DNA from 3 places in the Ochrobactrum teleogrylli genome. Region 1 is predicted to be linked to each of the others. Evidence: predicted binding sites of a transcription regulator. Region 1 holds the regulator's gene; each other region holds the start of a gene.
What was found. Region 1 encodes LexA, which represses DNA repair genes until DNA is damaged. Its sites were predicted from a motif close to TGTTCNNNNTGTGTTCNG; they were not measured.
Positions count from the first base shown of each region.

Region 2: a site for LexA is predicted at 5,959-5,976, ahead of WIX40_RS16720 (DNA recombination protein RmuC). Genes of this name have one in related genera too.
Region 3: a site for LexA is predicted at 3,416-3,433, ahead of WIX40_RS11700 (glycosyl transferase). Genes of this name have one in related genera too.

Region 1 is NZ_JBBHKQ010000001.1:402,993-413,103, reverse strand. Features, by position in the region: gene WIX40_RS02075 (peptidyl-prolyl cis-trans isomerase) at 1-428, shown strand, start outside; gene trpD (anthranilate phosphoribosyltransferase) at 483-1,502, shown strand; gene trpC (indole-3-glycerol phosphate synthase TrpC) at 1,519-2,319, shown strand; gene moaC (cyclic pyranopterin monophosphate synthase MoaC) at 2,324-2,809, shown strand; gene WIX40_RS02055 (molybdopterin molybdotransferase MoeA) at 2,846-4,063, shown strand; gene lexA (transcriptional repressor LexA) at 4,304-5,032, shown strand; gene WIX40_RS02045 (ComEC/Rec2 family competence protein) at 5,119-7,653, opposite strand; gene gltX (glutamate--tRNA ligase) at 7,908-9,329, shown strand; gene gltA (citrate synthase) at 9,557-10,111, shown strand, end outside.
Region 2 is NZ_JBBHKQ010000001.1:3,566,662-3,576,772, forward strand. Features, by position in the region: gene WIX40_RS16695 (undecaprenyl-diphosphate phosphatase) at 1-350, shown strand, start outside; gene WIX40_RS16700 (complex I NDUFA9 subunit family protein) at 403-1,389, opposite strand; gene lepA (translation elongation factor 4) at 1,586-3,394, shown strand; gene WIX40_RS16710 (hypothetical protein) at 3,428-4,090, opposite strand; gene WIX40_RS16715 (Rdx family protein) at 4,238-4,543, shown strand; gene WIX40_RS16720 (DNA recombination protein RmuC) at 4,696-5,925, opposite strand; gene def (peptide deformylase) at 6,027-6,554, shown strand; gene fmt (methionyl-tRNA formyltransferase) at 6,554-7,474, shown strand; gene truA (tRNA pseudouridine(38-40) synthase TruA) at 7,479-8,234, shown strand; gene WIX40_RS16740 (hypothetical protein) at 8,377-8,982, opposite strand; gene dapE (succinyl-diaminopimelate desuccinylase) at 8,995-10,111, opposite strand, start outside.
Region 3 is NZ_JBBHKQ010000001.1:2,476,517-2,486,627, reverse strand. Features, by position in the region: gene WIX40_RS11720 (F0F1 ATP synthase subunit B) at 1-485, shown strand, start outside; gene WIX40_RS11715 (F0F1 ATP synthase subunit B) at 496-975, shown strand; gene rnhB (ribonuclease HII) at 1,320-1,988, opposite strand; gene WIX40_RS11705 (PA0069 family radical SAM protein) at 2,125-3,297, opposite strand; gene WIX40_RS11700 (glycosyl transferase) at 3,482-3,991, shown strand; gene WIX40_RS11695 (hypothetical protein) at 4,212-4,442, opposite strand; gene WIX40_RS11690 (hypothetical protein) at 4,629-4,859, opposite strand; gene WIX40_RS11685 (hypothetical protein) at 5,055-5,285, opposite strand; gene WIX40_RS11680 (4-(cytidine 5'-diphospho)-2-C-methyl-D-erythritol kinase) at 5,683-6,591, opposite strand; gene WIX40_RS11675 (hypothetical protein) at 6,607-6,792, opposite strand; gene WIX40_RS11670 (S49 family peptidase) at 6,878-7,762, opposite strand; gene nhaA (Na+/H+ antiporter NhaA) at 7,868-9,049, opposite strand; gene WIX40_RS11660 (putative quinol monooxygenase) at 9,070-9,369, opposite strand; gene WIX40_RS11655 (tRNA1(Val) (adenine(37)-N6)-methyltransferase) at 9,387-10,111, opposite strand, start outside.

The DNA of each region.
Region 1 (10,111 bases):
GGAAGGGTGAGGAAGCCGTCAAGCGTCTCAATCAGCGTCTGGAAGACCTGAAGAAGCGCCTCGATGGCGGCGCGACGCTCGATGCGATTGCTTCGGAACTTGGCCTTGAAAAGCAGACCAAGCGCGGCATCACCCGCTCCACGAACGATGCCGATATCGGCTCGGCTGCGGCAGCGCAGATTTTCCGTGGCCCGGACGGTTTCACCGGCACGGCGGCAGCGCCTTCCGACGACGCGCAGATTCTCTTCAAGGTGACGGAAGTGACCGAGCCTGCAAGTGCTGGCCCGGACACCATTCCTGAACAACAGCGCAACTATCTCGCAACCGCCCTTTCCGACGATGTGCTGGAACAGATGGTTGGCGAATTGCAGAAGCAGTATCCGGTGAAGATCAACCAGACTGTCATCAATAATGCTCTCGCATTCTAGGTTCTGCTGAGCAGCCGAACGCGAGAATTCACAGAAACAAACGGCAGAAAGACAATGGCTGATCTGAAACCATACATCGCGAAAGCGGCCTCCGGCGAACCACTGAGCCAAGAGGATTCCAAGGCCGCGTTCGATATCATGATGTCCGGTCAGGCAACGCCTTCGCAGATCGGCGGTTTTCTGATGGCTTTGCGCGTGCGTGGCGAAACCGTGCCGGAAATCGTCGGCGCGGTCGCTTCCATGCGGTCACGCATGCTGCCGGTCGTCGCCCCTTCAAACGCCATCGACATTGTCGGCACCGGCGGCGATCAGTCCGGTTCGTATAATGTGTCGTCCTGCTCGGCCTTTGTCGTGGCGGGCGCTGGCGTTCCCGTCGCCAAGCACGGCAACCGTGCCCTGTCGTCCCGCTCAGGCGCGGCAGACACGCTTGCAGCACTGGGCGTCAATATTGAAGCCGACGCGGAAACCATTGGCCGCAGCGCCCGGGAAGCCGGTCTCGGCTTCATGTTCGCGCCGATGCACCATTCCGCTATGCGCCATGTCGGCCCTTCTCGCGTCGAGCTTGGAACCCGCACGATCTTCAACATACTGGGTCCGCTCGCCAATCCGGCCAGCGTGAAGCGCCAGCTCCTGGGCGTTTTCGCGGCACAATGGGTTGAGCCTCTGGCGCATGTGCTGAATGAACTCGGCATGGAAGCCGTTTGGGTCGTCTATGGCGACGGTCTGGATGAGATGACCACCGCTGGCACGACCCAGGTCGCGGCGCTGGAAAACGGTACCGTCCGCACATTCGAGATTACGCCTGAAGACGTCGGTTTGCGCCGTTGCAAGCCGGAAGAACTGAAAGGCGGCGACGCTGCCGAGAATGCCAAGGCTCTGCTCGCCGTTCTGGAAGGCGCGAAGAACGCTTATCGCGACATTGTTCTGCTCAACTCGGCTGCCGCCCTCGTGATCGCGGGTACGGCCACGGATTTGAAGGATGGCATAGCACAGGCTGCCCATTCCATCGACAGCGGCGCGGCTTTGGCCGTTCTGCAAAAGGTAATCGCTGTCTCCAACGACAAGACAGTCTGACGAGAGGAAGCGCACCATGTCTACCGACATTCTCCGTAAGATCGAAGTCTACAAGCGCGAGGAAATCGCGGCTGCCAAGGCGCGTCATACGATTGAAGACCTGAAGGCCCGTGCACAGGATCAGGCCGCACCACGCGGCTTTCTCAAGGCGCTCGAAGCCAAGCGCGCAGCCGATAAATTCGCCCTGATCGCGGAAATCAAGAAGGCCAGCCCTTCCAAAGGTTTGATCCGTCCGGATTTCGATCCGCCAGCATTGGCAAAGGCCTATGAAGATGGCGGCGCTGCCTGCCTTTCGGTTCTGACCGATACGCCGTCCTTTCAGGGAGCGCCGGAATTCCTGATGGCAGCGCGCGCCGCGTGCAACCTGCCTGCCCTGCGCAAGGATTTCCTGTTCGACACCTATCAGGTCTATGAGGCGCGCAGCTGGGGTGCGGATTGCATCCTGATCATTCTCGCGAGCGTCGATGACGATCTGGCCAAGGCGCTGGAAGAAACCGCTTTCGAACTCGGCATGGATGCGCTCATCGAAGTGCACGACGAAGCCGAAATGGAACGCGCCCTCAAGCTTTCCTCGCGCCTTCTGGGCGTCAACAATCGCAACCTGCGTACATTCGAAGTAAGCCTGACCGTTTCGGAACGGCTGTCGAAAATGGCTCCTGCCGACCGCCTGCTGGTTGGCGAAAGCGGCATTTTCACCCATGACGATTGCCTGCGATTGGAAAAATCCGGCATCGGCACGTTCCTCATCGGCGAAAGCCTGATGCGCAAGGACGATGTTGCCGCCGCCACACGCGAACTCCTGACCGGCAAGGCCTGATGTCATGACCTCGGACACGGCCAGGCTCACGCATCTCGACCAGAAAGGCGCCGCCAATATGGTGGATGTCGGCTCCAAGGACGAGACCGAGCGTCAGGCCGTCGCCGAAGGCAGCGTGACCATGAAGCCGGAAACGCTGGCGCTCATATTGGCGGGCGACGCAGCCAAGGGCGATGTGATCGGAACCGCGCGGCTTGCGGGCATCATGGCCGCGAAAAAGACCGCCGACCTCATTCCGCTTTGCCACCCGCTGATGCTGACCAAGGTCGCGGTGGATATTGTACCGGACCATGCGCTGCCGGGCTTGCGCGTTCGCGCACTTGCAAAGCTCAAGGGCCGCACCGGCGTGGAAATGGAAGCTCTGACCGCTGTATCCGTGACGTGCCTGACGATCTATGACATGGCCAAGGCTGTCGATCGCCATATGGAAATCGGCAATATCCGCGTTGTGGAAAAGTCTGGTGGCAAGTCCGGCGACTGGAAGGCGTGAAACGTTCCGACAAGTTTGAGTTCGAGAGGAAATACGATGTCCCTTCTCCCGGTCGAAGATGCTCTGGCGCGTATACTCTCCTCCGCAGAACCGCATGGCCTCGAAACCGTTGCGTTGAACGAAGCGGGCGGGCGCGTTGTTGCCCGCGCCGTTGAGGCGCATTTCCTGCAACCGCCTTTCGACTGCTCAGCCATGGACGGCTATGCTTTGATTGCGCCAGCAGATACCACCTATCCGCTTCAACTGAAGGTTATCGGCGAATCCGCTGCTGGCAAGCGCTTCGACGGTTCACTCCTCCCCGGACAGGCTGTGCGTATTTTCACTGGCGCACCGATGCCGGAAGCTGCCGATACGATTGTCATCCAGGAACATACCGAGCGATCTGGCGATCAGCTAACCATACTCGAAGGCATAGCCACGGGGCGTCATATCCGCCGGGCTGGTCTCGATTTTGCGCCGGGCAAGACTGTTCTGTCCGTTGGCCGCGAACTGGACGCACCCGCTTTGTCACTGGCTGCGGCCAGCGGCAATCCAACGCTTGATGTGTTTCGCAAACCTCGCATTTCTATTTTGGCCACCGGCGACGAACTTGTGCCGCCGGGAGCCGACCCCGGCCCGGACCAGATTGTCGCGTCAAACAGCGTCGGCATTGCCGAAATCGTGCGCCGCGCCGGTGGCAAGCCTGAAGATATGGGAATCATTCCGGACGATCCGGCTCAGATCGAAGCGGCTATCGCCTCCGCTCTCGACAGCGGCATCGACGTACTGGTGACCATCGGCGGCGCCTCGGTCGGTGACCGCGATTACGTCCATGGCGCATTACGCAATTGCGGTGTCGAACTGGACTTCTGGAAAATCGCCATGCGCCCCGGAAAGCCGCTGATGTATGGACGCAAGACCGTCAATGGCAAAACCGTTCACATAATCGGCCTGCCAGGCAATCCGGTTTCAAGTCTTGTTTGCAGTCTGGTTTTTCTCCGTCCGCTTATCGCGAAACTTGCAGGCACCGATTTGACGGCGGATATCCGCCCGGCGAAACTCGGTCAGGCGATGCCCGCCAATGACCATCGCCGCGATTTTGTGCGCGCAACGGTCGAATCACAAAGCGATGGAACACTGCTGGTGACACCGTTTCCAGTACAGGACTCGTCCATGCTGACGGCCCTTGTCGGTTGCAATGCACTGCTCATTCGTGATGAAAATGCCCCGGCAGCCGCTGCGGGCACACCGTGCCGTGTTCTGATGTTGCGCTGATAGGTGTGAAAAGCCGCGCTTTCACAACCTCGAATGAACACGAAGTAACAAACGTAATTGTTTGAAAACAAACCGTTTCATCAAACACCGAGCCCCACCTCACACCCTTCCGTGAACAGAACCGCAACAAGGCGCGCACCCGTTAATCATTTTAAAACCATTGCAGAACAAGACTGGAACATATAGTGTTCGTTCTGGTTTTGTTTTTCTCGATTCTTATCTGGCCGGAGGGTGTCGCGCATGTTGACCCGTAAGCAGCACGAGCTTCTGCTGTTCATTCATGACCGTCTGAAAGAAACGGGCATTCCGCCATCTTTTGACGAAATGAAGGAGGCGCTCGATCTTGCTTCCAAGTCGGGCATACATCGGCTGATCACCGCTCTGGAAGAACGCGGTTTTATTCGCAGACTGCCGAACCGAGCGCGTGCCCTTGAGGTGCTGCGGCTACCGGATTCGATTGCACCGGGGCTGAACGCGCAGAAGAAATTCGCACCGAGCGTCATTGAAGGCAGTCTGGGCAAGGCGCCGCCTGCGCCCGCGCAACCATTGCGCCCTGCCCCGGTTGCGATCAATGACGATGTGTCGGCAACCGTGTCGGTGCCTGTCATGGGACGCATCGCTGCCGGTGTGCCGATCTCCGCCATTCAGAACCAGACGCATTCGCTCAGCCTTCCGCCGGAAATGATCGGCGCGGGCGAACATTATGCGCTGGAGGTCAAAGGTGACTCGATGATCGATGCCGGAATTTTCGACGGTGACACGGTGATCATCAAGCGCGGTGACATGGCCAATCCGGGCGAGATTGTCGTGGCTCTGGTCGATGATGAAGAAGCGACCTTGAAGCGCTTCCGCCGCAAGGGTGCGTCGATTGCGCTTGAAGCGGCAAACCCCGCTTACGAAACGCGCATCTTCGGTCCCGACCGCGTGCGCGTACAGGGCAAGCTGGTCGGTCTGATCCGCCGGTATTGATCAGAGGTTGTCCGTTTTGGGCGATTTGGGTCGCAATGGTAGTTTACCGGACTGCCGGAATAACTGATCTCATAGCCGCCATGCGGTCATTCACATTTGCCCGGCTCCTGATTGTCATCAGCCGGACAATTTGACACCACCACCTGCGCAGTCCTTTTCTTTTTATATTCCCAATCTGGCAGTCCCCGCGCTGCGCGGGAATAGAGCCGAAATAGATGCCACGGACGCCGTGGCTCATCGATGGCGAAGGCCAGCGTGTCGTCGTAACGCGGATCAGCAAATCTGGGCTGTTGCGGTGGAGCGCCGCTTTCGTCGGGCGAGGTGCTTGAAAGCTTCACGGTGGGAACATTGGCGGCGTCTTTCTTGTCACCCAATTTGATTTCAACCGTCCCGCGCAAGGCCAGATCACGCCGGTTGAGAACGAGCTTATTCGTGCGCGTGCATCCTGGCATTTCGCCAGCTACAGCCAGAATAATCACATCGCCAATGTCACAGGCGATATCCTGAACTGTCGGATCAGCCGTATATACAAGCACGCGCCCGTCGCGCAGCGTGATCGTGCACAATCCATCCTCGCAGATAAAGCCGTCCGTCGGGATTCCTCTGAGCCGGTCCTTTGCGTGTTGCGGTATCAGAAATTGCGATGCGAGATAGGCAGTTTGCCAATTATCGACCGTGAACTTGGATGGTCTGTCGCGGTTCACGGCAAAACGCCCATCGGACAGTCGAACCCCAACCAGCTTAGCATCTTCCGAGATCACGACATCTGGAAACGGCTCGCGTACAAAGGCGATAAATCCCAATAAAACAAATGGTAAAGCGAGAATCTTGAATCTGGTTGTGAACAGGACCGCAATCACAAGCGCTATGGTCCAGAAAGCAAGCGCTGTGAGCGGCATCGCGCCCGGATTGCCTTCCGGGGACCAGGACGCCACGAAACTTGCAATCTCGCGCACGATCCACACACCGGAACCAGCAAGGGACAATGGTATCCAGTCGAGACCGAGCGGCATCAACACCAAACCGAAAACAGCAAAGGGCATGACCAGAACGGCAATCACCGGATCAGCCAGCACATTGCCAATCAGCCCCAACGGTGCGGTATTGTTGAAGTGGTAGGCAGCGAAAATACCGCTTGCAAGCCCAGCCAATAACGACGTTCCTGCAGCGGCAAAGACAAAATTCAACGCCTTGGCTGCCAATCCGCCGACTGGCGCTGCAACGCGCCTTTCCATATCCTGCAGCTTCTTGGCCTTGCGCGCGCTCCACCAGGCATAACCGGCGATCAGGGCAGCTGTCGCCGAATAGGACATTTGAAAACTAGGCCCCAATATTTCATGCGGTGAAATCGCGATGGTCACCATTCCGGCGATTGCCAGATTGCGCATGCTGATCGCAGCCCGGTCGAACAATAACGCGCTGAGCATCACGGCGATCATCACATAGCTGCGCTGTGCGGCCACATCCGCTCCAGACATGGCGAGATAGAACGTACAGCTCAGCAGGGACAGGAATGCCGCGTATTTTTTGACCGGATGGCGCACACTGAACGCGGGAAAGAGCGCAAAACCAGACCGGAGGACAAACATGACGACCCCCGCCGCCAGTGCCATGTGCAGCCCCGATATGGAAAGAATATGCGCGAGACCCGCCTTGCGCAGATTTTCGTTGGTTTCCTCACTGATGCCGCCGCGCGTTCCAGCGATCAATGCGGCTGTGACATTGCCGTCCTCGCCGCCAATCACCTCCTCCACCCGCTCCGAAACGCGCACGCGCAGCAAGGCGACCCACTCACTGATCGCAGCGATCAGGCTTGTTTGCGGCGGGACATGCGCCGTCTTTGGGTTCCCCAGAAAGAAGCCGTTTGCACCAATACCGTTGAAATAGGCGTGAAAAGAAAAATCATAATTGCCGGGGCGGACCGGGCCTGACGGCACCCGCAGCCGCGCAAAACCGGTCAAGCCGCCGCCAATCGTTGTTTCAGCAGGTATATCGCGCGCATTGATACGGATACGTTCCGGTGCAAAGCGCAGTTTCGGGCGTTCTGTTGCCAGCAAATCAAGGGTAATACGCCAGCTGCCATTATCCTGCGCTTCCAGCGCAACGACACGGCCTGTTATGCGTGTTGAAACATCGGAACCGAGCATCGGCGTCGCCCTGCGTTCGGTTTCCCATTTTCCGCTGACAAGACCCAGCTGGAAAGCCAGCGCCAGCGTCAGTATCTGCGCAACAAGGAAATGCTTCCGCGCGAGGAGCCGGATGACAGCCAGTCCGGTGAGAAGCGCCAGCACCGGCGTCCAATCCGGTTCAAATGACACGGTGAAATAGGCAATCGCGCCAAGGCCGCTGAAAATCGGAATCAGCAGAAAGAAAATCCCGCGCGCCGCTTCCAGACTGACAGCTTCCGCAAAGGCGGCGGGAGCCCTGCGCGCAAGGCTTTTGACGGCGCTGCGGCCATCATCCGGCGTCGGGATTTGCGACGGATCGCGGTCGCGGCGTTCGGCAGGCGCAATTGCAGGGTCAGGCCACGGCTCGGGAAGATATGAGCGCGTCAAGCCGTCAGGCAGGCTTTTGACAAGCGCCCGCTCATTTGCTTCCGCCATATCACCTATGCGCGTCATGCCCCCGCCTGACTGCAAAAAAAGGTCTTTTTGTCGAAATACCCCAAAAGAACAATGTCGCAAGGAGCCGAAACAAACGCGAAGCCCTTGCGCACAATGCTGCCTATGCTACATGAACGCCAGTCGAAATCGAGAGGGTTTCGTTATAGAAATCCTCGCCCTCGCTCTTTGGCGGCGAGCATCAGAATTCAGTTTGCGCCCCTGCCCCGGCAATTGCCGCTGTCTTGACGGGCGCGCGATAAAGTGGAGCTACCATGTCGAAACCGGTCGTCACCCGTTTTGCCCCTTCGCCCACGGGTTATCTTCATATCGGCGGTGCCCGCACGGCCCTGTTCAACTGGCTCTATGCCAAGCATACCGGCGGCAAGATGCTGCTGCGTATCGAAGACACCGACCGTGAACGTTCCACTGATGCCGCCACCGCCGCCATTCTCGACGGCCTGACCTGGCTCGGCCTCGACTGGGAAGGTGACGCGATCTCGCAGTTCGAGCGCGCGCCGCGCCACCGCGAAGTCGCCGAGGAACTGGTTGCTCTCGGCAAAGCCTATTACTGCTACACGACGCCGGAAGAGCTGGAAGAAATGCGCGAAAAAGCGCGTGCCGAAGGCCGCCCGCCGCGTTATGATGGCCGCTGGCGTGACCGCGACCCGTCCGAAGCGCCTGCAGGTGTAAAGCCTGTCATTCGCATTAAGGCGCCGCAGGAAGGCGAAACGCTCGTGCGCGACGCCGTGCAGGGCGATATTCGCTTCCCCAACAAGGATCTCGATGATTTCATCATTCTGCGTTCCGATGGCACACCGACCTATATGCACGCGGTTGTCGTTGACGACCACGACATGGGCGTCACCCATATCATTCGCGGCGACGATCATTTGACCAATGCAGCCCGCCAGACTGTCATCTATGACGCCATGGGCTGGGACGTGCCGCAAATGTCGCATATTCCGCTGATCCACGGTGCGGACGGTGCAAAGCTTTCCAAGCGTCATGGCGCTCTTGGCGTCGATGCTTATCGCGCCATGGGCTATCTGCCCGCAGCATTGCGCAATTATCTCGTCCGTCTCGGCTGGAGCCACGGCGATGACGAAATCATGTCGACCGAACAGATGATCGAATGGTTCGACGTGAAGGACATCAACAAGGGCGCTGCCCGTTTCGACTTCCAGAAGCTCGAAGCGATCAACGGTCTTTATATGCGCGGCAGCGACGACAAGGCGCTGTTTGATGCCCTTGTTGCCGTTCTGCCGGAAATCGAAGGTGGTAAAGAGCTGGCCGCAGCGCTCGATGACAAGCGCAGCGCGCAGCTGCTCACGGCCATGTCCGGCCTGAAGGACCGCGCCAAGACGCTCGTTGAACTTGCCGACGGTGCAAAATTCATTTTCGCAGCGCGCCCGCTCGATCTCGATGAAAAGGCCGCCTCACTTCTCAATGAAGAAGGTCGCGCCGTTCTGAAATCGGTGCTGCCGGATCTGGAAGTTGCCGGCGAGTGGACCATTGAATCACTGGACGCTGTGGTTCGCGCCCATGCAGAAAAAACCGGACTGAAACTCGGCAAGATTGCGCAACCGTTGCGTGCCGCCCTTACCGGGCGCGCTACTTCACCGGGTGTGTTCGATGTGCTTTTCGTGCTGGGTCGCGACGAGTCCTTGGGCCGTATTCGCGATCAAATCGGTTAAGGTGCTATCATTCACGCTGACGTGACGAACGGCATATAAATAGTTCAAATTTCGCATTGCATCGCGGACGGTTTGGGATAGTTTGGCGGTCAAAATCGTAGCCGTAATGCGTTAAAAATCGGGCATCCCGCAGTCTTTCGGGGCCCGCCAAGAGATACGAGACAAGTTATAGCAGCGAATGCAATACTGCCGCCTGCGGCGGCAAAGTGGACATGAAAGGAAACATGATGTCAGCTAAGACAGCCAGCTTTACTCTCGACGGCAATACGTTCGATCTGCCTGTGCGACAAGGCACTGTCGGGCCGGACGTCGTCGACATCGGTCCACTTTACAAGAATTCGCATGCCTTTACCTACGATCCGGGTTTCACCTCGACCGCTTCCTGCGAATCCAAGATCACCTATATCGATGGCGACGAAGGCACCCTGCTCTATCGCGGCTATCCGATCGACCAGCTCGCCGAACATGGCGACTTCCTCGAAACCTGCTACCTGCTGCTTTACGGTGAACTGCCGACGGCAACCCAGAAGGCGGATTTCGATTATCGCGTGACCCGTCACACGATGATCCATGAACAGATGACGCGCTTCTTCACCGGCTTCCGCCGCGATGCGCATCCGATGGCCGTGATGGTCGGTTGTGTGGGCGCCATGTCCGCCTTCTACCACGACTCGACCGACATCACCGATCCGCATCAGCGCATGGTCGCTTCCATCCGCCTGATCGCTAAGGTGCCGACGCTCGCCGCAATGGCCTATAAGTACCATATCGGCCAGCCGTTC
Region 2 (10,111 bases), 3.2 Mb from region 1:
GTTTTATCCAGTGCCTCGCCATGATCCCCGGCGTATCGCGTTCGGGTTCCACGATTGTCGGCTCGCTGCTGCTCGGCGCCGACAAGCGCTCGGCTGCTGAATTCTCGTTCTTCCTCGCCATGCCCACCATGGCCGGTGCCTTCGCCTATGATCTTTACAAGAGCCGCGACATGCTCACGGTCAATGATGGCGCGTTGATCGGCGTCGGCTTCGTGATGGCCTTCATTTCGGGCGTGTTCGTCGTGCGCTACCTGCTCGATTATGTCTCGCGTCACGGCTTCAAACTATTTGCCTGGTGGCGCCTGATTGTCGGCTCGGCTGGTCTTGCCGCACTCCTCATTTGGGGATGAGCAAAAGAAAAGGGGCCGTGAGGCCCCTTATTCATTTCCGACTATCGATATCTCACGCAAAACCGGTCTTGGTATACTGACCGGCCACGCGATAGCGCCAGAGATAGGCGGGCAGAATGGCGTCGACGCCTTCCGGGGTAATGCCCATGCCCTGCAATGTACGACCTTCCTTGATGGCGGCTTGCGAAACCACATTGTCGGATTTCAACAGCCGTATCTGATCCTTGGTGATCGGCGGATTCGGCAGCACGCTGAGAACGGTCGCCTGAAGACCGGCAGCCCACCATGGCAGCGAAATGAGGATGCGCTTGCGGTCGATGACGCGCAGCATGTCCTTCATCCAGTTCTTGAACGGTTGCACATCCGGGCCGCCGAGTTCGTAGATGCCGCCCGGCATCAGCTTGCCATCGACGGCGCGGGCAACAGCTTCCGCCACGTCGCCGACATAGACCGGCTGGAGCTTCGTTTCGCCGCCGCCGATGACCGGCAGGAAGGGCGAGAAGCGCGCCATATTGGCGAAGCGGTTGAAGAAGCGATCCTCGTGACCGAAAATGATCGACGGACGCAGGATAACGCTTTCCGGCAGCACGGAAAGCACGGCGTTTTCGCCTTCAGCCTTGGTGCGCGCATAGTCCGAAGCCGAGTTTACATCGGCAGCGAGCGACGAAATGTGGGTCATCGGAATACCGGCGGCCTTGGCGGCTTCGGCGATGTTCTTCGCGCCCAGCACCTGAACCGTGTTGAAACGCTGGCGACCGCCTTCGGCCAGAATGCCGACCAGGTTCACGACATGGTCGGAACCCTTGACGACCAGATCGACCGAAGCGCGATGGCGGACATTGGCCTGCACCATCTGGATCTGCCCGACATTGCCGAGCGGCGCCATGTAATAAGCCACTTCGGGCTTGCGCACGGCAACGCGCACACGATAGCCACGCTTGGTGAGACTTGCTACGACCGCGCGTCCGACAAAGCCGGAGCCGCCGAAAACGGTGACCAGTTTCGGCCTGTTGTGGACTTCGTTCGGTTCGGTCTTCATCCTAAACTCCTGCATGAAAGCCAGTTGCGCCGCTTGTGAGCAGCAGCCGCAATGTGTCTGTATTGCCGGTGATTTATCGCCTTTTTGCCACAAGGCAAAGGGGACTTGTTGTCACGATCATGATAGCAGGGCTTTTTCCCGCAATTAAAGCGCAATAGAGCTTTGAGATTTCGCTGCTTGCTGTTAAATCGCGCGCATGAGCACACCACTTGACCATATTCGCAATTTTTCGATCGTCGCCCATATCGATCATGGCAAATCGACGCTGGCCGACCGCCTCATTCAGTTGACGGGCGGTCTGGATACGCGCGAGATGAAGGATCAGGTTCTCGACTCGATGGATATCGAGCGCGAGCGCGGCATCACCATCAAGGCGCAGACCGTTCGTCTCAGCTATAAGGCGAAGAACGGCGAAGATTATGTGCTGAACCTGATCGACACCCCCGGACATGTCGACTTCGCCTATGAAGTCTCGCGTTCGCTGGCGGCATGCGAAGGTTCGCTTCTGGTGGTGGATGCTTCCCAGGGCGTGGAAGCGCAGACGCTGGCCAATGTCTACCAGGCCATCGACAACAACCATGAAATCGTGGTCGTGCTGAACAAGATCGATCTGCCCGCTGCCGAGCCTGAGCGCGTCAAGGAGCAGATCGAGGAAGTGATCGGCATCGATGCGTCGCAGGCCGTTCATATTTCCGCCAAGACCGGCCTCGGCATCGAAGATGTGCTGGAAGCCATCGTCACCCAGCTTCCAGCACCGAAGGAAGGCGATCGCAATGCACCGCTCAAGGCGATGCTGGTCGACAGCTGGTACGATTCCTATCTCGGCGTCATCGTTCTGGTGCGCGTCATCGACGGCGTGCTAAAAAAGGGCCAGACCATCCGCATGATGGGCACGGGCGCGAAATATCCGGTGGAACGCACCGGTGTCTTCACGCCGAAAATGGTGCAGATGGACGAACTCGGCCCCGGCGAGCTTGGCTTCATCACCGCTTCCATCAAGGAAGTGGCCGATACGCGCGTCGGCGATACGATCACCGAAGATCGCCGCCCGACCGAGAAAATGCTGCCCGGCTTCAAGCCTGCGCAGCCGGTGGTGTTCTGCGGCCTGTTCCCGGTCGATGCGGCGGATTTCGAAGATCTGCGCGGTGCCATGGGTAAGCTGCGCCTCAACGATGCTTCGTTCTCGTTCGAAATGGAAACCTCCGCAGCGCTGGGGTTCGGTTTCCGTTGCGGTTTCCTCGGCCTGCTGCATCTCGAAATCATTCAGGAACGCCTTGAGCGCGAGTTCAATCTCGACCTCATCACGACCGCACCTTCGGTTGTCTATCGGCTGAACATGATCGACGGGTCGCAGAAGGAGCTGCACAACCCCGCCGACATGCCGGATGTGGTGAAAATTTCGGCCATCCAAGAGCCGTGGATCAAGGCCACGATCATGACGCCGGATGATTATCTCGGCGCGATCATGAAGCTCTGTCAGGAACGTCGTGGCATTCAGGTGGACCTTACCTATGTTGGACCGCGCGCCATGATCACCTACGAACTGCCGCTCAATGAAGTGGTGTTCGATTTCTACGACCGCCTGAAGTCGATCTCGAAGGGGTATGCCTCGTTCGATTATAACCTCTCGGAATATCGCGAGGGCGATCTGGTCAAGATGTCGATCCTCGTCAACGAAGAGCCGGTCGATGCGCTGTCGATGCTGGTGCACCGTTCGGCTGCAGAAAAGCGTGGCCGCGCGCTTTGCGAGAAGCTGAAAGAGCTGATCCCGCAGCACATGTTCAAGATTCCGATTCAGGCAGCGATTGGCGGTCGCATCGTGGCGCGCGAGACCATCTCGGCGCTGCGCAAGGACGTGACGGCCAAGTGCTACGGCGGCGACGTGACGCGTAAGCGCAAACTTCTGGAAAAGCAGAAGGAAGGCAAGAAGCGCATGCGCCAGTTCGGCAAGGTCGAAATCCCGCAGGAGGCCTTCATTCAGGCGCTCAAGATGGGCGATGATTGATTGCCTGCCTTTGCGGGCAGGCAAGTGCGCGCTTTAATGCAAGAACGGTGGTGTTGGATGGTCGCCAGTATCGTAAGGCTTTCCATCACCGCCTTCGTTTAAGTCAGTAATAATTTTATCGACTTTCTTAATTAGCAGAATTCCAAGTCCTTGTATTTTTGGATCGGGTTCGCCTAGCCGAATGAGCCGCTTTGACCTTAGGCAAAGAACGGCAAGATCATCGGGCTTGTTCACTGTATATAGCGCCGGGAATACAGATAATACCGCTCTGACAAGATGATCATCGAGTGCTGGCCGGGCAGTATTCCAAATATGGACCGCAGCAACCTTGTCATCAGTAATCAAACTGAAGTTTGGTTTAAATGTCAGTTTAAACAGAGATTTAGGGCTGTTGTAGATAACGTTGTTGGCCATCACAAACTGCGCTGGGTATTCATTCTTCCATTTTATAAACGCTTGAAGACCGGTTCGAGCCGAATCTCTCTCTGATGCTTTTTTAATATCTTTGAGGCGTTCAATGACCGCCCTTGGATCAGCGTTATTCAGCGCCAACTCTGCACAAAGTCTCCGAACGCTTCCGTGAAAGTCGTAGCCTCCTCCGTCACTAGGATTCAGGCGCTTGCGAATTTCTGTCTTTTGAGGTTTTTCGTTTAAGTGTAGAATTTTAAGAAATGAAGAAATTCCGAAATTGGGCATGAGTGCTCCGTTCTAATATAGATATAATAATAATATAGGGGTGAATTTTACATATTAAAGAGGCTATATTTATATTAAATAGTTCTAATATGTGATATACTAACAGGAGTAAGATTCTAATTGAAGTTAAGCAAGGTGAGATAAGCAGTGTCCGCAAATCCCCGCATCTCCATCACCTACTGCACCCAATGCAATTGGCTGTTGCGCGCTGCTTGGATGGCGCAGGAGCTGTTGCAGACTTTCGGGCAGGATCTGGCGGAAGTCGCATTGCGTCCGGGCACTGGCGGGGTTTTTGAAATCCGGGTGCTGATGCCCGATGGCAACGAGGAACTCATCTGGGAACGCAAGCGCGATGGTGGCTTTCCGGAAGCCAAGGTTCTGAAACAGCGCGTGCGCGATCTCGTCTGGCCGGAACGCGATCTCGGTCATTCAGATCGGCCAGTTAATTCGTGAGGGGATTTTTACCCGATCCTTCGATGAACTCAGGATGAGGTGTCGCTTTGCTCCGCACCTCAGGATGAGGGCGGCGGCGGCACCTCTATTGTAAGCTTCCCTCGTCCTTCGAGACGGTGCTTCGCACCTCCTCAGGATGAGGGAAAACACGGTCAGTCCTCATCCACCACGCGCAGGCGCATTTGGGTAGGCGCGCTTTCCGCCGGTCTTGGCTGCGGGCGTGGCGTTTCCTCGGCTGGCTTTTCGCCAAATTCCAGCGCTTCGATTTTCGCGCCGCGCCGGGTAACCTTGTTGGACGACACCAGAATATCGTCAATATCCTTGTTGGCCTGCACAAAGTGGGTTTGCAGCTTGCGCACACGTTCGTCCAAACGGCCCACATCTTCAATCAGGCGGATCACTTCGCCCTGAATGACATGCGCCTGTTCGCGCATGCGGGCGTCTTTCAGGATTGCCTGAATAACCTGAATGGACAGCATCAGCAGCGATGGCGAGACGATCACGATCCGCGCCCGGTGCGCGCGCTGGATGAGCGCTTCGAAATGCTCGTGAATATCGGCGAAGATCGACTCTGACGGCACGAACAGAAACGCCGTGTCCTGCGTTTCGCCGGTAATCAGATATTTGTCGGAAACATCCTTGATATGGATTTCCATGTCACGGCGGAACTGCGCGACGGCAGCTTTGCGGGCGTCCGGATGTTCCGTCTCGCGTATGGCGTTCCATGCTTCGAGCGGGAATTTGGCGTCGATCACCAGTGACGGCGCTTTATTGGGCATGCGCACGAGGCAGTCGGGGCGGGTGCCGTTGGACAGCGTCGCCTGAAATTCATAAGCGCCTTGCGGCAGGCCGTCAGCGATGATCGCTTCCATGCGTGACTGGCCGAATGCGCCGCGCGTCTGCTTGTTGGCGAGGATCGCCTGCAACTGCACCACCTGTCCGGCGAGCGACTGGATATTGTTCTGCGCCGTGTCGATGACGGCAAGGCGCTCCTGCAACTTGGCGAGGTTCTCATGCGTCGAGCGCGTCTGCTCGGTCATGGTCTGGCCGATGCGATGCGTCATGCCGTCGAGCCGTTCGCGGATCGACTGGTTCAACTCCGCCTGCCGCGAGCCGAAAACCTCCGCCATGGTCTGCATGCGGCCCTGCATCTCTGCCTGTGCCTTCAGGATTTCCGCCATGCGATATTCGGCATCGCGGGCGCGGTCTTCGGCCTGCACTTCGGCAACGGCACGCAGGCGCGCAGAGCGCGACACGGTGATCAGGAAAATGACTAGGCAAAGCACGACCACCACGATGCCAGCCAGAAGAATATCTCCCAGCGTGAGCGATGTGGCACCAAGCTGCAAAAGCGGCTCATTCAGGAGGTTCTGGTTTTCCATGCAACAAGCTTAGCTGATTCGTACTGCCTTGAAGAGATCAAAACGAGAACATTTTGCAAAGCACAATTGACGATTCTGTCTCAAGCGATTACGTGAAGCGCATGTCAGTAAAACCGCTTGTCATCCTTCCCGATCCTGTGTTGCGCCTGGTTTCCAAGCCAGTGGAGCGCTTTGACGATCAGCTGCGCAAATTTGCCGGCGATATGTTCGACACCATGTATGACGCGCCGGGCATCGGCCTTGCCGCCATTCAGGTGGGCGAGCCGATCCGTATGCTCGTCATCGACCTTGCCAAGGAAGGCGAGGAAAAAGCGCCGCATGTCTTCGTCAATCCCGAGATTGTCGGTGTGACGGATGAAGTCAGCACCTATGAAGAAGGCTGCCTGTCCATTCCGGATTATTATGCGGAAGTGGAACGGCCAGCCGCCATTCAGGTCAAATATTTCGATGCCGATGGCAAGCCACATGCGATGGAAGCCGATGGGCTGATGGCCACCTGCCTGCAGCACGAGATCGATCATCTCAATGGCGTGCTTTTCATTGATCATATTTCAAAGCTGAAGCGCGATATGGTCATCAAAAAGTTCAAGAAGCTCGCCAGCCAGCGGGCGTCGAAGAAGGTTCTTTAATGCGTATCGTCTTCATGGGCACGCCGGATTTTTCCGTGCCGATCCTGACCGCTATTATCGGGCAGGGCTATGATGTGGTCGCGGTCTATTCGCAGCCACCGCGTCCGGCAGGGCGCAGAGGGCTGGAGCTGACCAAGTCGCCTGTCCATGAAAAGGCCGAGCAGTTCGGCATTCCCGTCTTCACGCCGAAGAGCCTCAAGGGCGCGGAAGAACAGGACGTCTTTGCGAGCCTTGAAGCCGATGTCGCCATCGTTGTGGCCTATGGGCTGTTGCTGCCGAAGGCCATTGTCGATGCGCCGCGGCTCGGCTGCTATAACGGCCATGCCTCGCTTCTGCCGCGCTGGCGCGGTGCAGCGCCTATCCAGCGGGCCATCATGTCGGGCGATAGCGAAACCGGCATGATGATCATGAAGATGGACGAGGGGCTCGATACGGGCCCGGTCGCCATGGCCGAAAAGGTGGCGATCACGCCGGATATGACGGCGGGCGAATTGCATGATCGCCTGAGCATGATCGGCGCCGATCTGATGGTGCGGGCGCTGGGAGCGCTCGAGCGCGAAAGTCTGGCCTTGCAGCCGCAGGCCGAAGAAGGCGTTACCTATGCCGCCAAGATCGACAAGGCCGAAGCGCGCATTGACTGGTCGAAGCCAGCGAAGGACGTGCATAACGCCATTCGCGGCCTTGCGCCTTTTCCGGGTGCTTGGTGCGAAATGGAAATCAACGGTGCGGTCGAACGGGTAAAGCTTCAGCGCTCGACGCTGGCCGAAGGTTCCGGTGCGCCGGGTACGGTGCTGGACGACCGGCTGACAATTGCCTGTGGCGAGGGCGCGGTGCGGCTCGTCACTTTGCAGCGCTCGGGCGGCAAGTCTTTGCCTGCGCAGGAATTCCTGCGCGGCGCAACGGTTACGAAGGTTTTGTAGGCCCGTGCCGCGCTACAGACTTCTGGTCGAATATGACGGCACGCCCTATGCGGGCTGGCAGCGTCAGGAAAACGGCCACACGGTTCAGGGCGCTATTGAGCAGGCGTTCAAGAAATTCTGCGGTGAAGATCTGGCGTTAAGTGCTGCGGGCCGCACCGATGCGGGCGTTCACGCGACGGCGCAGGTTGCGCATGTCGATCTGACGAAGGATTGGGGCGCGGGCAAGGTGCGCGATGCGGTCAATGCGCATCTGGTCATGGCCAATGAGCGCGTAAGCATCCTCAATGTCGAGAAGACGACCGAGAGTTTCGATGCGCGTTTTTCCGCGCAGGGACGACATTATCTCTATCGCTTCCACAATCGTCGTGCCCCGCTGGCCGTCGATTATCAGCGCGCCTGGTGGGTGCAAAAACGCCTCGACCACGAGGCGATGCATGAAGCAGCGCAGCTGCTTCTGGGTGAACATGATTTCACCACGTTTCGTGCTACGCAATGCCAGGCCAAAAGCCCGGTCAAGACGCTTGATCGGCTCGACATCACGCGCCATGGCGAGATCATCGAAATGCGCGTTTCGGCGCGCTCTTTCCTGCATAATCAGGTGCGATCCTTCGCGGGCAGCCTGATGGAAGTGGGCGTCGGTCGCTGGACGGCGGATGATTTGCAGGCGGCGCTTGAAGCAAGAGACCGCAAGGCCTGCGGACAGGTCGCGCCACCTTACGGTCTCTATCTGATCGGCGTCGATTACGCGTTTCCGTTTTAGAGCGGCTCCGTTAAAACGGAATCGTGAAACCGCTCTATCTATTTGTTTTTACGCATTATCCTGCGTATCGAAGCGGGATCAGAAATCAGTCCAGTGAACTGATTTCCCCGCGTAGGCGCTTCGCACTTTTGCTGGAAATGCTCTAATAAGCATGCGGGTCGAAGCCGATGCCGAAAATCTGCTGAAGCAGCACGGTAAGGAACAGCGACCCGAAGAAGACGCAGGCGAAGAATGGCGCGACAAACGCGTGCTGGCGTTGTAGCGCCACATGGGTCAGCCGATAGCTCAGCACAATCGAAGCGCCGAACATGATCAGCGCGAACAGCGTCGCCACATCGAAGCGCCCGGGAAAAAACAGCTGTAACAGCGTGATCGGCGCAAAGAGCCAAGCCAGCAACGCGCTGCCCCAGTTGGTGGCGATCACATAGGCTGCATAGCGTTTGACGATACCGATCCGCTTGGCCAGCATGCCGATGATGGCCAGTGGTACCATCCACGCCGCCACATCGACGAAGGCGGCCCGCAGCACGATGGCAAAGCGGATGCCCGCTTCCTCGCGTCCGGCGGTGAGGTCGGCGGCATAGGCCACCCAGCTGGCAAAAAGCGGCGGCAGAGCCACCGCTATTGCGAAAAACGAAGACCAGAACCCCTCGGCGGTTATATCGAGATAATCGAGACCGTCGCGGCGACCGAGCATCATTTTCCAGACGCCCCGAAAATATCTGAAAATATCGTCCAGGCTCGGCATGAAGAACCTTATTTACCCAAAGAAGTCAGCGATGAAGCGCTCATAAATCTGTGTCAGTCCTTCGAGGTCGGCAAGGGCCACACGTTCATCGACCATATGCATGGTCTGGCCGACAAGGCCGAACTCCACCACCGGGCAATAATCCTTGATGAAGCGCGCATCGGACGTGCCGCCGGACGTCGACAGTTCCGGTCGCTTGCCAGTCACGGCCTCGACGGAAGCGGTCAGCGTGCCGATCAGCTTTTCATCGCGGGTCAGGAACACATGGCTTGGGCTTTCGCGCCATGTCAGTTCATAGCTGATCGGCGTGTCGCGGCCCGGACGCAGGCGATTGTCGCGCGCTGCCTTTGCGAGGCGCGCGCTGATCTCGGCCTGCAGGCTTTCCGCGGTCCATGTGTCGTTGAAACGGATATTGAACGAAGCCGTTGCCTTGTTCGGAATGACATTGGTGGCCTTGTTGCCAACATCAATGGTGGTGACTTCCAGATTGCTGGCCTGAAAATCCGCCGTGCCCTCATCGAAGGCGGGGTAAAGCAGGCTGTCCACCAGCGTGGTGATGCCGCGCACCGGATTTTCCGCCAGATGCGGATAGGCCGCATGGCCCTGCACGCCCTGAACGGTGATCGTGCCGGAAAGCGAACCGCGACGACCGATCTTGATCATATCGCCAAGCGTGTTGGGATTGGTCGGTTCGCCGACGATGGATGCGTCCCAGCTTTCGCCGCGTTGCTTTGCCCAGTCGAGCAGTTTCACCGTTCCATTGACTGCCGGGCCTTCTTCGTCACCGGTGATCAGGAAGGAGACGCTACCCTTGAGGCTGCCGTGCTTTTCGATATGGCGTGCCACAGCGGCAACGAAACAGGCAACGCCGCCTTTCATGTCTACAGCGCCGCGCCCATACATGATGCCGTTTTCGATGGCGGCTGAGAAGGGCGGGTGCTTCCAGTCGTTTTCATCGCCGGGCGGCACCACATCCGTATGACCGGCAAACATCAGATGCGGCCCATTACCGGATTTGCGCGCATAGAGATTTTCGATGTCGGGCGTGCCCTCTTCGCTGAAGACGGGGCGTTCGACGGAAAAGCCCAATGGCTTCAGCATCGCTTCGAGCGCCGTCAGCGCGCCGCCT
Region 3 (10,111 bases), 2.1 Mb from region 1:
TATTCCCTCCGTTCGATTCCACCCACTACGCCTCGCAGCTTCTGTGGCTGGCGATCACTTTCGGTCTTTTCTATCTGTTCATGTCGCGCGTGGTTCTGCCGCGCATTGGCGGCGTGATCGAAACCCGTCGTGACCGTATCGCCCAGGATCTCGAGCAGGCTGCCCGTCTCAAGCAGGATGCCGATAACGCCATCGTTGCTTATGAGCAGGAACTGGCCCAGGCCCGCACCAAGGCCGCTTCCATTGCAGAAGCTGCTCGCGAAAAAGGCAAGGGCGAAGCAGACGCCGAACGCGCTGCTGCCGAAGCTGCGCTGGAAGGCAAGCTCAAGGACGCCGAAGAGCGTATTGCTGCGATCAAGGCCAAGGCCATGAGCGACGTCGGCACCATCGCCGAGGAAACCACGGCTGAAATCGTCGAACAGCTTCTGGGCACCAAGGCCGACAAGGCTTCGGTAACAGCCGCTGTCAAGGCCGTGAACGCCTGAGGAGAGGACAATGGACGCTACATTTTGGGCACTTGTTGGCCTCATCATCTTCCTGGCGATCCTCGCCTATCTGAAAGTTCCGGCCATGGTTGGTCGTTCGCTCGATGAGCGTGCCGATCACATCAAGAAGGAACTGGAAGAAGCCCGTACGCTGCGCGAAGAAGCACAGCAGCTTCTGGCCGAATACCATCGCAAGCGCAAGGAAGCCGAAAAGGAAGCAGGCGATATCGTCGCCGCTGCTGAACGCGAAGCCAAGGCTCTTCTCGAAGACGCCAAGCGTGCGACTGAAGAATATGTGGCCCGCCGTAACAAGCTGGCTGAACAGAAGATCGCAACCGCTGAAGTCGACGCTATCAATGCCGTCCGCGCTTCGGCTGTCGATCTCGCCGTTGCCGCCGCTGGCAAGCTTGTCGCCGACAAGGTTGACACCAAGGTTTCCGGCGGTCTGTTCAAGGACGCACTGGTTCAGGTCAAGTCGAACATGAACTAAGGTTCTCGCGACCTTTTGAGTTTTGAAATGCCGCCTGAAAGGGCGGCATTTTTGTTTTAATAAGGCCTCGGAGAGGGTGCGCCAATTCGGCGGTGCATACCAGTGGAATGGATGAGCCATTCAGGGACATGCCGAGTATTCGAAAAGAATGGAGCTACCGGGGGCGATGGATGACATAACCGGCGCGATCTGGTTGATCGCCGCCAGTGGCGCCTGATAAATCCACCAGGATTCGATCGGTGCAGCTTCCGGTTTTGCGCTCGCATCTTTTCGGACCGAGCCGGATAAGGGCTCATTCCTGCGGACTGATTTCCGTTCAGGCGTTTCGCATCTACACGATGCGCTTAAGTGTGAGGCTCAAAGCGTCCCTTGATCGGTGCGAAAGTGTAACGGTGCAGGCCGGGGATGGGGCCGTCGCTTTCAATGGCGGCGCGGTGGCGGGCGGTTGCATAGCCTGCATGCACTTCCATGCCGTAGATCGTGTGAACGCTGCCTGCGCGCTCCATCATGCGATCCCGCGTCACTTTGGCGACGATGGAAGCCGCAGCAATCGACACGGAGCGCTGATCGCCCTTCACGAGGGCGGAACCGGGGCAGGGCAGGCCGGGCGGTACATCGCGCCCATCAATCAATGCGTGGCATGGCTGTAAGATCAGCCCGTGTACGGCGCGACGCATGGCTTCCAAAGCAGCTTTCCGAATATCGCTGACATCGATGCTGCGGGCGCTGAGACTTGCAACAGAGACGCTTATGGCCTTCGCCAGAATAGTCTCATAGAGCGCATCGCGCTTGGCTGCATTGAGACGTTTGGAATCGTCTAGCCCGTCGGGAACGTCGCTTGCGTCCAGCAGCACGGCAGCAGCTACGACCGGCCCGGCGAGAGGCCCGCGCCCCGCTTCATCGATGCCGACAATATGGCGAAGCCCACGCGCCAGCAGCCTCGCTTCTTCAGAGAAGTCGGGCACGAGTGGGATGTCGAATAGAAGAGGAGAATCAGAAGCCGTGCTTTTCATGAGGCGGCGATTTTCGCATTGCCTCCGATTCTCCGCAAGGTCCTGCCAAGAGGAATGGTGGCGGGAAGCAGGACCCGATCCGCCTGACGGGACAGGCGGAAAAAGATAGTGTGTTAACCCGTATTGGGGGTGGCCATCAAAACAGGGATAATTGCTTGCCGCCTTTCTGGACGGGTTCGAACAGATCGGTGCGCAGGTGTTTGCGCTGGGTGTTAAAGCCGAGCTTGCGGGCGGCGATTTCGAATCTGCGGCCGATCTGCCAGGCATAAGGGCCGGTGCCGCGCATCCGCTTGCCCCATTCTGCATCGTAATCCTTGCCGTCGCGCATCGAGCGCACCAGCGACATCACATGCCGGTAGCGGTCAGGATAATTGCGCAGCAGCCAGTCTTTGAACAAGGGCGCTACTTCCAGCGGCAGGCGCAGCAGCACATAGCCAGCCTCGCGCGCTCCTTGCGCATAAGCCGCGTCGAGAATGCGCTCGATCTCGTGATCGTTGATACCCGGAATGACAGGTCCCATCATGACCGAAGCCGGAATACCCGCATCGGTCAGCTTGCGGATTGCCTGAAGGCGCAGGCTCGGCGTCGAGGCGCGCGGCTCCATCGTGCGGGCCAGATGCGCATCGAGTGTCGTTACCGATAGCGCGACCTTGGCGAGACCCTTTTCAGCCATGCGACTCAAAATGTCGATATCGCGCACCACAAGCGCCGATTTCGTTACGATGCCCACCGGGTGGTTGGCTGCCTCCAGAACTTCGAGAATTTCGCGCATGATGCGCCATTTCTTCTCGATCGGCTGGTATGGATCGGTATTGGTGCCGATGGCAATCGTCTTGGGCTGATAGCCAGCCTTCGCCAGTTCGCGTTCCAGAAGGCGCGGCGCATCCGGCTTGGCGAACAGGCGGGATTCGAAATCGAGACCAGCCGACAGCCCCATATAACTATGGCTCGGGCGGGCGAAACAATAGATGCAGCCATGCTCGCAACCGCGATAAGGATTGATCGAACGGTCGAAGCTGATATCGGGAGAATCGTTGCGGGTGATGATCGTGCGCGGCTTTTCCACCTGCACATCGGTGTTAAAAGCGGGCAGCTCTTCCAGCGTCGTCCAGCCGTCGTCGAAATCCTCGCGCGTGGTCGGCTCAAAGCGTCCCGTCGGATTAATGCCCGCACCGCGTCCACGCCGACGGCTGTGATCGATCCTCAGCCCCGCTTCGCCGACAAGCGCGTTGGCATGCTCCGCACGGCCAGTGCCGAATGCGGCCATGTCTGCCTGCTTGATGATATCTGCGTGCTGGATAGCTGCCATCTTCATCTCCCTGCGGAGCTTCAAAGCATGTCCGGCAAAGCCTCTGACGGCTTGCATGCGGCAACGCTTCTGGTAATTGTCCGACTCTGTCTGATGAATCTATTCCTATCCGAAGAGTAAGAACAAATCAAGAACATAGTTCGTTCCGCTTTCCGTTCACGCGCTGTTGATATAAGAAGCGCGCATGCTGTCCGTGATTATAGAAACGCAGAATTCCGAAAAGCCTCTGACCCACACATTGTCGGCGCTTGTGCCAGCGGTGGTGGAGGGGCTTGTTCGTCGCGTTCTGGTGATCGACAAAGGCTCGTCGGATGAAACCGCACTGGTGGCGATTGGCGCCGGATGTTCGTTCAGCGATGGCGCGGATAAGGCGGCGGCGTTAAGCGAGATCCGCACGCCCTGGGTTCTGGTTCTCGCGCCGGGCGCTATTCCGCAGGATGGATGGGAAGAAGTTGCGCGTCGCCATATGGAAGGCACAAGTGATCCGGCGCGGTTCACGCTGGCCGGGGAGCGCGGGCTTGGCGGGTTGAAGGCGGCAGTGTTCGGCAAGGGGCCGACGCTCGATGCCGGGCTTCTGGTTCGGCTGGATATGATCAAGCCTCTGATTTTGGACGGGATGGCTTTTGCTGGGCTTCCGCGTCAGATGAAGCCAGTGCGGCTCAAGCATGGCATTCATCCGCCCACGCAGGATTGAAGCGGTCCCTAAGAGCCTGTTCCAAAAGTCGTCCTGTGTGGCTGCAAATGGCAATCTTCTGCGTTCCGGTGCTCACGTACTTTGAGTACGCCCCGCTCCGGTACTCGAAAATCACCATTTTCGCACACACGTGCCGCTTTTTGATTCAGGCTCTAAACAGCAAAAGGCGAAGCAGGAGCTTCGCCTTTTTGTAAGATAGCAGCTTTCGCTTCTATCTTGATTAGTTCTGGTAGCTCGAAGGCGAAGCGTCGCCAAAACGATGTGCAGAACCGTCCTGATAGGTCGAACCCGACTGGATCGTCGCGGTTGCGGTGTGGTCAACGGTCTGAGAAGCAACCGGGGTGCGGTCGTTTGCATAGAGGTCGGCCGGTTCGCCGACATGCGGGTTTTCTGCGAAAGCAGCACCGGCGCTAAGGGCAACGGCAACGGCAGCAAGAGCAAGCTTTTTCATTTTCATATTCCTTTGAAGATCGCCCTTCGGATGGCACCCGAACCAATCGGGAAGCAAGTAAGGGCACCCGGGTGGCTCAGGCACCATCCTTCGGGGAGATAACTGTTGAAGCCGGATCGTTTGAGGCCCGGCCTTGGGCGTCAGCGTTCGAACGCGACGCCCGTTATGCAGCAGGCTTTGGCCTGATTAGTTCTGGTAGCTCGAAGGCGAAGCGTCGCCAAAACGATGCGCGGAACCGTCCTGATAGGCCGAACCCGACTGGATCGTCGCAGTTGCGGTGTGGTCAACGGTCTGCGAAGCAACCGGGGTGCGGTCGTTTGCATAAAGGTCTGCAGGTTCGCCAACATGTGGGTTTTCTGCGAAGGCAGCACCGGCGCTAAGGGCAAGGGCGGCAGCAGCAAGAGCAAACGTTTTCATTTTCATATTCCTTTTCGTTTGCCGCACGAACGACACCCAATCACTGGGTTCTGTCCGGGGCGTCCCGGGTGGCCGAAATGCCATCCATCAGGGAGGGGAAATCAATCGCCGGGATTGCTTGGGAGGATTCCGGCAGGGCGGGCGTCAGCGGCGTTTTTAGCGCGACGCCCGTTATGCAGTCAGGCGTTGGCCTGATTAGTTCTGGTAGCTCGAAGGCGAAGCATCGCCAAAGCGATGAGCAGAGCCGTCCTGATAGGCCGAACCAGACTGGATGGTCGCGGTTGCGGTGTGGTCAACGGTCTGCGAAACAACCGGGGTGCGGTCATTTGCATAGAGGTCTGCAGGTTCGCCAACATATGGGTTTTCAGCGAAGGCAGCGCCGGCGCTCAGGGCGAGGGCAGCAGCAGCAAGAACAATCTTTTTCATTTCCTATCTCCTTGGAAACTGGAGCGGCGTTTCTTTTCGTCGTTCCGATGCAGCTGAAATGGGTGACAATGGGCAAAAGTTCCAGTCACGAAAATGTTTTGTTAATCACACATTCGTGCTCGTTAATATTTGGAAACAATCGAAAATAGGAAAAATATATACGTAAAATCAACAGTTTGATTGATATACCAGCAATCACGTGACTGTTATATGACGCTTTTTGTTCATAAATCGCGAACAGAGTGTCCGTGTTTATTGTCCAATAAGAGTGAACAATAGCTGGCTTTTGAATAGGGTGTTACTGACTATCGAAGGAGAATGGATTTCTGCGGGCTGCACGCAAGCGCAAAGCAGGCAGAATCAATATCGGAGGAGGCGGGTTACAGCTGTGTGAGGGTTACGATGCAGCTGTGCCGGTCGCGATGACAAACCAGTCCGGCTTTTCGGCTCTCATGCGGGCTGCGGCCTTTTGCAGGGCGTCTTCGTCGGCGAAGATTGCAAAACAGGTCGCGCCGGAACCGGACATCTGGGCGTATAGCGCATCGCCCGCCCGTAGCAGCGCAAGCTTGTCGCCGATTTGCGGAGCAAGCGCCAGGGCTGGCGACAGGAGATCATTGCGCGTCGTGCCAAGGTAATGGCAGAGCGCGCCGAGTTCATTCTGGTCGGGCGGCAGCAAGGCGGGATTGTTCCGCTTGTCGAGGGCGCGAAACACATCGGGCGTGGCAAGCGCCGTGCCGTCATTGACGAGCAGCAGGGGCAGGGCCGGAAGGCCCGTAACAGGTGCAAGGTCTTCGCCAATGCCGCGCGCCGTCAGCGGCGTGCCATGCGCCGCACCATGCAGGCACATGGGCAGATCAGCGCCAAGCGCCAGACCGAGCGCGGCGAGCCGGTCGAAATCGAATTGGAGGTTCCAGAGCGTGTTGAGGGCAAGCAATGTGGCCGCCGCATCGCTGGAGCCGCCGCCAATACCCGATGCTATGGGCAGGTTTTTTTCAAGATGAATGGCAACGGGCGGCAGATCGCGCCCGGAATGCGCGCGCAATGCATCGCGCGCCTTGAGCACCAGATTGCCGCCATCGAGGGGAACCGCCGAGGCGAAAGGCCCGCTGACCGTAAACCGGTCTTCCGGAGCATCGGCAACCGTTATCGTATCGCCATAGTGCGCAAAGACCACCAGCATGTCGAGCAGATGATAGCCATCGTCGCGCCGTCCGGTGACGTGCAGCGCGAGGTTGATTTTCGCAGGGGCAAGACGGGTAACAGACCGGCTGTCAGCAGGCCGGGCGCGCAACAGGGTGTCGGTCATCGGGGTTTAAGCGGATCAGTCTTTCTTGACGTAATATTCGCCGGTTTTCGGGTCCTGCACCAGCGTGCCGTTGGCACGGTTCTGCGCTTCCTTCTCGGCCTGACGAACGCGCTGCGACACGCGTGTGGCTTCACGCTTGAACGAGCGGTAGCCATACCAGGCGGCGATGATGATCAGCAGCAGAAAAATGAGCTGTGGCATGACCAAATTCCTTATGTGTCGTGTTGGGCGCGCGCTTATCGCACCCTGTCATTTCTGACATCTTATCACGAGAAACCGTGATGTTTCAAAGACCATAGCGTCCCCAAAGCGCTTTTTCTTCAGCAACGGAGAGCAGGCCGTCGCCGAGATGGGCGGCAATTTCCGCCGGTTCCAAGCCGGAAAACGCCGATGAAAGCGCCATGCCGACGCCCGGAACCTTGCGGCCAAGCAGTCCGCGCTGGGGCTGGATCAGCTGGAGCTCCACCTTGTCGCCATAGGTCTTGCGCAGGAAACTGCGCATGTCGCCCAGCCCGTCGATGAGGCCGAGCTGCAAGGCTGTCGTGCCGGTCCAGAACAGGCCGGTGAACAGGTCGGATTCCTCGACAAGCTTGTTGCCACGCCGTTCCTTGACCATTTCGATGAAGGTGTCGTGGATTTCGAGTTGCAGCGATTTCAGCCGTTCGATGTCGGCCTTCTTTTCCGGCTGGAACGGATCAAGCGTGACCTTGTTGCTGCCGGCGGTATAGACGCGCCGCTCCACGCCGATTTTCTTCAGCAATTCCGGAAAACCGAATGACGCGGACACCACGCCGATGGAGCCGACGATGGAGGAGGGGTCTGCGATGATCTCGTCACCGGCCAGGGCAATCATATAACCGCCGGATGCGGCCACATCCTCAACGAAGATGAAAACCTTTTTCTGGTGTTCGGAGGCGAGATCGCGAATGCGGCGATAGATCAGGCGCGACTGCACCGGTGAACCGCCGGGAGAATTGAGCGAAATCGCCACGGCTGGCGCATGCTTGTTGCTGAAAGCCTTTTCCAGCACGGCGGCGGTCGATGCCAGCGATAGCGACGGGCGCAGCGCTGAACCCCCACTCATGATGGCGCCATGCAGGCGCACGACGGGAATTTCAATTGCGGCATTGCGAAAGCGGCGCGGAACAAGGCGCGTCAATAAACCGGGCAAGGCAAACTCCAAACTGGATCAACTGTTGGTTGCCAATGTAGGAACCAATCTGGGAAACACAAAGAAAACCCTCCGAAAATTTATATCTTCGGAGGGTGAGTAGGATCATTTTTTCGCGGGTTTTGCCACGATCCGCAACAGTCCGTAGCCGAATATGGCCGAGAGCGCCGAACCGGCCAGAACGCCAATTTTCGTTTCGGTCTGCATGAGATCGGACGGGAAGGACAAAAGCCCGATGAAAATGCTCATGGTAAAGCCGATGCCGCACAATATGGCGACGCCATAAAGCTGCGCCCAGCTGGCGCCCATCGGCTTTTGCGCAAGGCCGGTCTTGATGGCGAGCCAGGCTGCGCCGAACACGCCAAGCTGCTTGCCAACAAAAAGCCCGAGCAGAATGCCGAGTGTCAGCGTGTCGCCCATCACCGAGGCATCGAGCCCGGCAAAGGAAATGCCCGCATTGGCAAAGCCGAAGATCGGCACGATGAGGAAGGCGACCGGTTTTGCCAGCGCATGTTCGAGGATGTGCAGCGGTGACGTCATGTCATCCGGTTTGCCGGGCGCAGGTTTCAGCGGCACCATCAGCGCTGTCACCACACCGGCGACGGTGGCGTGAACGCCGGAATTGAGCACGAAGAACCACAAAATTGCGCCACCGATCAGATAGGGCAGCAGCTTCATCACGCCCATGCGGTTCATCGCGAAAAGCGCAATCGCAGTTATGAAAGCCCCGCCCAGATAGGGCATCGAGATTTCGGCTGTGTAGAAAATGGCGATGATGACGACGGCGGCCAGATCATCGAGAATGGCGAGCGTCGCCAGAAAAACCTTGAGGCTCGACGGTACGCGTGAGCCGAGCAGCGACAGGACCCCGAGCGCAAAGGCGATATCGGTTGCGGAAGGCACCGCCCAGCCCCGCACTTTTTCGGCATCGTGAAAATTCAGCGACGCGAAGATGATCGCAGGCAGGATCACGCCGCCTGCTGCGGCAATGCCCGGTAGCATCCGGTTTGGCCAGCTTGCAAGCTGCCCGTCGATGAATTCGCGTTTGATCTCCAGCCCGACGAGCAGGAAAAACACCGCCATCAGCGCATCATTGATCCAGTGCGCAAGGCTCAATGGGCCCATATAGACGTGAAGCGCATCGAAATAGATTTGCGAGAAGGGTGAGTTGGCCACGATGAGCGCAAGCGCTGCCGCTGCCATCAGCACCAGGCCACCGGCAACCTCGCTATCCAGAAAGCGTCGCATGAGAGATACGGGGCGAGCGGAATTTGGACTGTGGTTCATCGGTCTCCTTAAAGAAACTGTTAGGTGCTTTGCGGCGCATCCACTTCGTAGAGCACAAGATCGCGGTCGGTGATGCCGAGTGTCGGCCATGTCGAACGCCAGGCGGCAATGTGCCCGGAGGCAAAATGTTTGTCCAGCGAAGCCCGGTCCAGCCACAGCTCTTTTACATGGATAAGACCCGGATCGAGAATGTCGGCGGCATAGGAATAGTCGATGCAGCCAGCCTCGGCGCGGCTGGCTTCGATCATTTGCTGCATGACAGGGCGCGCCTCATTCAACTTCGCAGCAGGCAGCCGAACGGTTCCGACGATAAGCAGCACGGTTTATTCTCCCCGGATCAAAGAAGCGCGGTCTGGCCGTTGTTGATGGCATTGGCGCGGGGTGTGAAACCGTTGCCGCTGTCGCCATGCAGGACGAGTGGCGGCATGAACGAGAGACCGGCGCGGCTGCCCCGCGTGCCGGTGACGACGATACGGATTGCCGCTGCGTCACCGCGGGGGTGCACCGGCACGATGCGCAAGCCGCCGAAGCGCCCGGTGAGCGCTTCCAGAATGAGCGCAATCGAGCCCGGTCGCGCTATGATGGCGATGCCGCCGCCCGGCCGGACGATGGCCGCCGCCGTGCGCACCCATTGTTCGAACATGCCTTCGGGCATGACATGCGCTTCCGCCTTGAGCGGATCGGGCGTGCGCCGGTCCGCCGCTTCGTTGAAAGGCGGGTTCATGATGGCGAAATCGAAGCTGTTATCGGCAAGACCTGCCGCAACACGCGCTTTTCCGGTCAGCGCCACATCCGCTTCCACAATCGCGAGGCGGTCTGCCAGAGCTGTATTCAGGGGATGCGCGATGGTCTTTCTGGCAAAGCCGACCATCAGGCCAGAGCGTTCGACAAGGGTAATGCGGCTTGCCGCGCATCGGGCCGCAACCGCAAGCCCGGCTGCACCCGCACCGCTGCCAAGATCGGCGAGGCGTCCGGCAAAGCCGTCCGGCACCGCGCTTGCAAGGATCATCGCATCGACGCCGGAGCGATGCCCTTTCATTGCCGGTTGCACGAGATGAAAAG